One region of the Cellulosilyticum sp. genome, then DNA from elsewhere that is predicted to be linked to it. Evidence: a T-box and tRNA genes for the amino acid it is inferred to sense, from the RefSeq annotation. Region 1 holds a T-box; the other holds one or more tRNA genes.
The links. A T-box is a leader RNA that pairs with one kind of tRNA and senses whether it is charged. The one in region 1 lies ahead of thrS (threonine--tRNA ligase), so its partner is inferred to be a tRNA-Thr.
Positions count from the first base shown of each region.

Region 2: it encodes a tRNA-Thr, which carries the amino acid that the T-box ahead of thrS (threonine--tRNA ligase) is inferred to sense. The anticodon was not compared.

Region 1 covers NZ_CEVXFV010000069.1:10,851-15,263, reverse strand. The annotation lists gene thrS (threonine--tRNA ligase) at 1-1,751, shown strand, start outside; T-box leader at 2,062-2,329, shown strand; gene thrS (threonine--tRNA ligase) at 2,447-4,413, shown strand, end outside.
Region 2 covers NZ_CEVXFV010000004.1:139,168-143,580, forward strand. The annotation lists gene sdaAA (L-serine ammonia-lyase, iron-sulfur-dependent, subunit alpha) at 1-97, opposite strand, end outside; gene sdaAB (L-serine ammonia-lyase, iron-sulfur-dependent subunit beta) at 112-780, opposite strand; gene AC1VAQ_RS03255 (LytTR family DNA-binding domain-containing protein) at 875-1,231, opposite strand; gene AC1VAQ_RS03260 (lactate utilization protein) at 1,458-2,093, shown strand; tRNA gene AC1VAQ_RS03265 (tRNA-Thr) at 2,200-2,272, shown strand; gene AC1VAQ_RS03270 (GNAT family N-acetyltransferase) at 2,679-3,542, opposite strand; gene AC1VAQ_RS03275 (DUF2238 domain-containing protein) at 3,724-4,413, opposite strand, start outside.

The DNA of each region.
Region 1 (4,413 bases):
TTTTAACTTTTGCAGATAAAGATGGTAGATGGGCATTTAGACATACTGCTTCTCATATTCTAGCACAAGCTGTTAAGAGACTTTATCCTAGCGTGAAGCTTGCTATAGGACCAGCTATTGATGATGGGTTTTATTATGACTTTGATTTTGAACGTTCTTTTACAGAAGCAGATTTTGAAAAAATTGAAGCTGAGATGAAAAAAATCGTTAAAGAAAAGTTACCTATTGAACGTTTTGAATTACCAAGGGAAGAAGCTATTGCTAAGATGAAGGCTGCTGGGGAACCTTATAAGGTAGAACTTATTGAGGATTTACCAGAGGGAGAAACAATTTCTTTCTATAAACAAGGAGAATTTGTGGATCTTTGTGCAGGTCCACACCTTATGACTACTAAACCGGTTGAAGCCTTTAAGATTATGTCTGTAGCAGGTGCTTACTGGCGTGGCAGTGAAAAAAATAAGATGTTACAACGTTTATATGCTACAGCATTTCCCAAAAAAGCTGAGCTTCAAGAACATCTTGATAAAATAGAAGAAGCTAAGAAAAGAGACCACCGTAAACTTGGTAAGGAATTAGAACTTTTTGCCTTACTTGATGAGGGGCCAGGATTCCCATTTTTCTTGCCAAAGGGTATGATTCTTAAAAATACACTCATTGATTACTGGAGAGAAATTCATAAAAAGGCTGGTTATCAGGAAATTTCTACTCCTATTATTTTAAATAAAGAGTTATGGTTAAGAAGTGGTCACTGGGATCATTACCGTGAAAATATGTATACTACAGTTATTGATGATGAAGATTATGCCATCAAACCAATGAACTGTCCAGGAGGTATGCTTGTTTATAAGACTAAGATGCGTTCTTATAAGGATTTACCTCTTAGAATGGGAGAATTAGGACTTGTTCATCGTCATGAACTTTCAGGTGCGCTCCATGGATTAATGCGTGTGCGTAACTTCACACAAGATGATGCCCATATCTTTATGCTCCCTGAACAAATTAAAGATGAAATTAAAGGTGTCGTAAGACTTATTGATGAAGTTTATAAAACATTTGGTTTTAAATATAGTATTGAGCTTTCTACAATGCCAGAAGATCATGTAGGTAAAATTGAAGATTGGGAAATAGCTACAAATGGTCTCCGTGAAGCTATTGAAGAAATGGGTTATGATTACGAAGTCAATGTAGGGGATGGTGCTTTTTATGGTCCTAAATTAGACTTTAAACTAGAAGATAGTTTAGGCAGAACATGGCAATGTGGGACAATTCAACTTGACTTCCAGCTTCCAGAGCGCTTTGAATTAGAATACATTGGTGCAGATGGTGAAAAACATCGCCCAGTTATGATTCACCGTGTAGTCTTTGGCAGCATTGAACGTTTCATTGGTGTCATCACAGAACACTTTGCAGGAGCTTTCCCAACATGGCTTGCACCAGTTCAAGTAAAAGTATTACCAATCTCAGACAAACATGGCGACTATGCTAAAAAGGTGGCAGAGACTTTAGATGAAGCTGGTATTCGAGTGGAAACTGATGAACGTAGTGAAAAGATTGGTTACAAAATCAGAGAAGCAAGAAATATGCGTGTGCCATTCATCTTAGTAGTAGGTGCCAATGAAGAAGCTAATGGTACTGTAAGTGTACGTAGCCGCAGAGGCGAAGAGGGCGCAATGAAATTAGAAGACCTTGTAAGTCGTGTGAAAGACGAGATTACAACAAGATATAATTATCTATTAGATGAAAATAAATAGTCATCTATGAGATATAAGAAGAGCTACTAAGGATTTCTCGATAGAAATCCTTAGTAGCTCTTTTAAAAGTGAGTTAAATATATTTCTAACAGCGAAAGTAGATAAAGAAGTTTAATCGAGTAAAATAGAACGCTATAAGATTAAACAGAGAGAAGATACGGGGCATTATGGCGTTTCTAATATAGACGATGGCGTGAGTTTTTGGTTTGAAATAAAATAAAGGAGTTTTAAGTCAAATTTCCTAGAAATAGCAAATGAGATATATTGACATAAGCAAATAGATTGATTAGAATAAATACATTAAGAAAATACTAAAACAATGATGAGACGAGTAACTTATAAAGAACTTTTTCAGAGAGAAGATGCATTGGTGGGAGCATTTTTAAAGCTTGTAAGTGAAGACTACCTCGGAGTGATTGCAAAACAATTCGGTGACCCCGTTATCGTCAAATAAGCGAGTGACTTTTAACTGTTTAATTTAGAAATGAGTTTCTTCTATACAATAAGGGAATGGTTTCGAATTAAAAATAAAAGTAACAAGGGTGGAACCGCGGGAATAAATATGTCCCGTCCCTTTTAAATAAGATGATTATTTAAAAGGGACGGGATTTTTTGCGTTCTAAAATAATAATCATCATAAAAGACAATCATAATGATTAAAAAGTAATAATTTAAAATTTGAAAGGAGCATTATAATGATTAAAGTTACATTAAAAGATGGCAGCATTAGAGAATGTCAAAAAGGCATTACAGTACTTGGCGTTGCAGAAGAATTAAGCAGTGGACTTGCGAGAGCAGCTTGCGCTGGTAAAGTAAATGGAGAAATGGTAGACCTTAGAACAGAGCTTAATGAAGACTGTGACCTTGAAATCTTAACATTCAATGATAAAGAAGGTAAATGGGCATTCCGTCATACAGCAGCACATATTTTAGCACAAGCTGTAAAACGCGTATTCCCAGGAGTAAAACTTGCTATTGGGCCAGCTATCGAAGATGGTTTCTACTATGACTTCGATACAGAGAGACATTTCGTAGAAGCTGACTTTGAAAAAATCGAAGCTGAAATGAAAAAAATCATTAAAGAAAAATTACCTATCGAGCGTTTTGAACTTCCAAGAGAAGAAGCTATTAAGCTTATGGAAGAATTAGACGAACCATACAAAGTAGAACTTATCAAAGACTTACCAGAAGGTGAAGTTATTTCATTCTACAAACAAGGTGATTTCACAGATCTTTGTGCAGGTCCACACCTTATGAGCACAAAACCAGTAGAAGCATTCAAAATCTTAAATGCTGCGGGTGCTTACTGGAAAGGTAATGAAAAGAACAAAATGCTTGCACGTATCTACGCTACAGCATTCCCTAAAAAAGCAGAACTTGCTGCACATTTAGAAGCTTTAGAAGAAGCTAAAAAACGTGACCACAACAAACTTGGGCGTGAACTTAAACTTTTCACAACAGATGATAAAGTAGGACAAGGACTTCCACTTCTTATGCCAAAAGGAGCGCGTATCGTTCAAACACTTCAACGTTTTGTAGAAGATGAAGAAGAAAGAAGAGGCTATGTACTCACAAAAACTCCTCTTATGGCTAAGAGCGACCTTTACAAAATGTCAGGTCACTGGGATCACTACAAAGATGGTATGTTCGTACTTGGTGATGAAGAAACAGATAAAGAAGTATTTGCACTTCGCCCTATGACATGTCCATTCCAATTTACAGTATATAATGCTGAACAACACAGCTATAGAGATTTACCAATTCGTTATGGTGAAACATCTACATTATTTAGAAATGAATCATCAGGTGAAATGCATGGTCTTATCCGTGTGCGTCAGTTCACAATTTCTGAAGGACACCTTGTATGTACACCAGAACAACTTGAAGATGAATTCAGAGGTGTAATTGAACTTATTAACTACATGATGACTACATTTGGAATTCAAGATGATATTAGTTACAGATTCTCTAAATGGGATCCAAATAACACAGAAAAATACATTGATGATCCAGAAGCTTGGGAAAGAACAGAAGGTCTCATGAGAAATATCTTAGATCACCTTCAAATTAACTACGAAGAAGCTGTAGGTGAAGCTGCATTCTATGGTCCAAAACTTGATATTCAGTTCAAAAACGTACATGGTAAAGAAGATACAATTATCACAGTACAAATTGACTTTGCATTAGGTGAAAGACTTGGTATGACATACATTGATGCAGATGGTGAGAAAAAACATCCACTTATCATTCACCGTACATCTATCGGTTGCTACGAAAGAACACTTGCTATGCTTATTGAAAAATATGCTGGTCAATTCCCAGTATGGCTTGCACCAACAGCAGTTAAAGTACTTCCAATCTCTGATAAATATGCTGACTACGCAGAAGAAGTTGTTAAAGAATTCAAAAACCGTGGCATCTTAAAAGTAGAAGCAGACTATCGTACAGAAAAAATCGGATACAAAATCCGTGAAGCACGTATGGAAAGAGTACCTTACATCGTAGTAGTAGGTGCTGATGAAATGGCAAACAAAACTGTTTCAGTTAGAAGCCGTCAAAAAGGCGATGAAGGCGCTATGCCACTTGCTGATTTCGTAAACCGCGTAGACGAAGAAATCAAAACAAAATATAATTACTTACTTCATATGGAACCACAAGAAGA
Region 2 (4,413 bases), on a different contig from region 1:
TAAAAAGCTGAACTTCTCTCTCTAACATAATCTCAGAAATTTTTTTATTTTCTTTTTCGCATAATGTAAGCAGTTCATCACCATCTATAAAATTCATCATGTCTATTACTCCTATAAGCTAATCATCTTTGCATATTTTATGGCTGTATTTTCTTCAATGCGCTTTAGCACATCTTCACAAATCATCTCATCTGCCTCAATAATGGTAGAGGCTAGTTTCCCTTTATCTTCACGATAAGCACGAAGATAAGCAATATTGATATTATATTCACTCAGACATTTTGTAATATAGGCCATAACACCTGGCATATCTTCATGTACAATGAATAAGGTATAATACTCTCCCGAAAAGAAGACTTCCATACCATTTACTTTATCAATACTAATACTGCCACCGCCTATAGATGAACCCATAATACTCAGACGATTGCCCTTTTTATCCTCCATGATGATTTCCACCGTATTAGGGTGCTTATAATGATGATCCTCCGTTATAATAAACTCATAATTAAGCCCAGTCTCCTTAGCAATCTGAAAAGCTTCTTTAATGCGTTCATCTTCTTGGTCCATGCCCAATATACCGGCAAGTAGCGCCCTATCAGTACCATGTCCTCGATAAGTTTTTGCAAAAGAACCAAAAAGTACAAAGGTTACTTTACAAATTTCACTAGGCCCTAGCTTCTTAGCAACTCTAGCAATTTTTAATGCACCTGCCGTATGTGAGCTAGAAGGCCCTATCATATTGGGTCCTATAATTTCAAATACACTTAATTCTTTCATATTCTGTTAACCTCTTGCTGTCTAATGATTTCTTAAGTGATATTATGCCCATTATGTATCAACTCAACACATCCTTTTATCTTTTTATCATTTCTCAATAAGCACCAACTATATCTAATGCTTTTATTTTTTCTTTCATCTCTAACATTTTATAACGACTAATAGAGAGCTTCTCTCCATTTTCCATTATAAGTGTAATACCACCTATACTCTTGATATAACAAATATTTACTATACATGCTCGATGGATGCTTACAAATTCAGGCTCCTTTAAAATATCCTCTAAATCTTTAAAACGTACAATCTTTGTTTTAAAAACACCATTAATCGTGTGTAAATAAACATGTCTGTCACTATAAGAAAAATACATAATTTCTTTTGCACTGACACTTACACGTCCTACTGTTGTACGAAAACTATAAGTACTATTTTCATCGCTAAAATTTAACATTTCCATCACCCCAATAATATTTTATAAAGCTTTAAAATGAATTACAATATGCGATTATGCGCTTATTTTTTACTTACCCTCTTAAAAGATAAAAAAAAAATGATTTCGTGTAATATTTTGACTCAATCCATGAAATTCTTGCTATTTTATCCTATTTCTCTTCTTAAATATGCTACAATGTTAAGGATACTATTTTAACTTTTTTCACTTAAAAGGAGGTTTTCATATGGAAAATCAAAAACATTTTTACATGAAGCTTGCTGAAAATGTTATTGCCCAAATGGCTAAACGTAATATTGAAGGCTATTATGTGAATACAAAAGAAGAAGCAACAATGAAGGCTCTCTCCTTCCTTAAAGAAGGTATGACAATTACTTGGGGTGGTTCAATGACCCTTAGCCAAATTGGTTTACTAGATGCTCTTGAAAAAAAAGGCTGTTACAATTTATTAGACCGTAGTAAAGTTTCATCAAATGAAATACCTGAAATATACCGCCAAGCTTTTTCGGCTGATACATATCTTATGAGTAGCAATGCCATTACACATTCAGGTGAATTAGTGAATATTGATGGTACAGGTAATCGCGTTGCCGCACTTATTTATGGCCCTAAACAAGTTATTATTATTGCAGGTATGAATAAAATAGTAACAGATGAAGCTGCTGCTCTTGATCGCATTCATAATGTTACTGCACCAATTAATGCCATTAGACTTAATAAAAAGACCCCTTGTGCACTAACTGGTAAATGTCATAATTGCCTTTCTCCTGATTGTATCTGTATGCAAACAGTTGTCACAAGAAATAGCCGTGACAAAGGCCGCATAAAAGTTATCTTAGTTGGAGAATCTTTAGGCTATTAATAATCTGACTATTTTTTTATTTTAAAAATAGGTAGGTAAATGTTGACAAAATATACGGCACATGATATCCTATAAAAGCGTTCAATAGTAATAAACAGAACGCTTTGCTCTCGTGGCTCAGTAGGTAGAGCGTCGCCTTGGTAAGGCGGAGGTCGGCGGTTCAAGTCCGCTCGGGAGCTTACAAAAGACTTACGCTTAGCATAAGTCTTTTTTTGTTTATAAGTAATTGTGAATTTCTCTCCATTTTACGGACTGTACTTTATACATAATCATTATTCTTCTCTCCTTTTTTCTTAGTTCAATTTAAGTTGCCCTGACATCTGTTTTTTCTCTGTTTCTACTAGAGCTACATACTTCTTCAAAGTGTTTCTACTTATGTTATGCTTCTGCATTAAATCAACTTATTTGATACTTCTATTACTTAAATACTTTTCAATGTCAGCTTTTAATTCATCATTCATTTTATCTAATTGACCAGGCTTTCTACTACTCTATATATCAATATATTTTAACGAATATTTAGCTTTATTGATTTCAAAATAAAAAAGGTATTATAGCAGTTCCCCTGTACAATACCTCTTATCCTTATGCTTCTATTATAATTGGAAATAAGTTTTCTTCTTCAATGTTAGTTTCTTTAACAAAGAGTAGGTTATCCCCTATCTCTTCTACAATTTTGCCAATGCCTTTATACTCTATTTTATTATTTAATTTCACCTTATTAAATTTATAAAGTGCTTTAAATCCTGCAACGATTTCATCTAAAGCAACATCTTGTTCCTTTATAATATCTATCATTTCTAACTCATCTTCGTTCAAGCGTGCAATAATATATGTATCATTTTGTTCAAAGTAATATAAATTACCTTCTTCCTTTGTCATATAATCAAAGCATCTTCTTGCAAAATCATTCTTACTTTGTATTTCATCGCCAAGGATCCTATAACTAGTCATGCAACCCATTATTGTTGCAGCTATTTCATCCTTTGAAATGATCTCAGGTGCTATCCCTTCTTGAATACCTTCCGTTTGAATATAATGTTTAACTTCCTCAATATGCTTAAAGCCAAATCTAGGATAAAAAGGTATCACTGCTTCATCTGCACTTAAGTAAATAAGATCTACCTTATCTTTATACTCTTCACTAATCTGATAAATGAGCCTTTCAATTAAATGTTTGTAATGGTACTGAGGGTGTAATATTATATGTTCTAGCCTAATTGCAGACTTTAACTGCCCTTTATATAAAACATCTTGTTTATAAACTGATACATTTGCTATAATCTGTGTACCATCTGTAAAAGAATACGGAATATACTGTTCTTGCCAATATCCCTGTGCATACCATGTCTCTAATGAAACACCTCGGTTTAATTGCAATAAGGAATTTAAACTACTACGATTTTTCTCATCATCTTTGTAATTCTTAAGAAAGGTAACACGCTCCATATCTTTCCCTCCATTTATTTGTTTACTTTTTATATATTATACAATAAAATTATTTGCAATACTCTATTTTTAATAATATTGTTATTTTAAATATATTTAAACAATTTTAAAATTGTGAACAATTAACATAAAGAAAGGTCTATAAAAAACATTTTTGTGTGTTTTTTATAGACCTTTTTCTCTAGTTGCGTATCGCCACTAAAAGTTTTTCAATCCAACCCTTTTTATATTTTAATGAAATATAACCAATACAGCTCATCGCAAGCGCACCTACAATATCTACAATTAAATCCTTCATTGTATCGACTAGTGCTGCTCTTCCTACTAAGTCAGCACCACCTTCTAAAGCAAACTTCTGCATATTAAGACCTAGTAAGCCATCAAATGTAAATTCATAAATTTCCCACAGCACACCCATCGTTGTTGCAAAACAAAAGGCACAAAGTGCTACAAACATTGGACTTAACTGAACAGGTATTTTCTCTTCATTATTTAATAGACTTACAAAAGAAAACCCTAATGCCCCTAGCATTGCACCGCTAAAGGTATGTAATATTGTATCCCAATGTGGTACAACATAATAAAAGCTTTTTACCTCACCTAAATATATCGCACCATATAAAAACAGTGTATATAAAAGTAACATATTCGTTGGAATTTGTAATTTAAATTTCTTTGTTAATACCCCTGGCATAATCATAGCAATGACACCTAATATACATTGTACAAGCATAAGAACATATTCACTTTTAGGACGACCAAATACCCCTTCTGTTGCATCTCCTAATACTGGTGCTAATACAATCCCTATAATTAAAAAGATTGCTGAACCTACTAACGATATCATTACAAATAAACTAATCCACTTTTG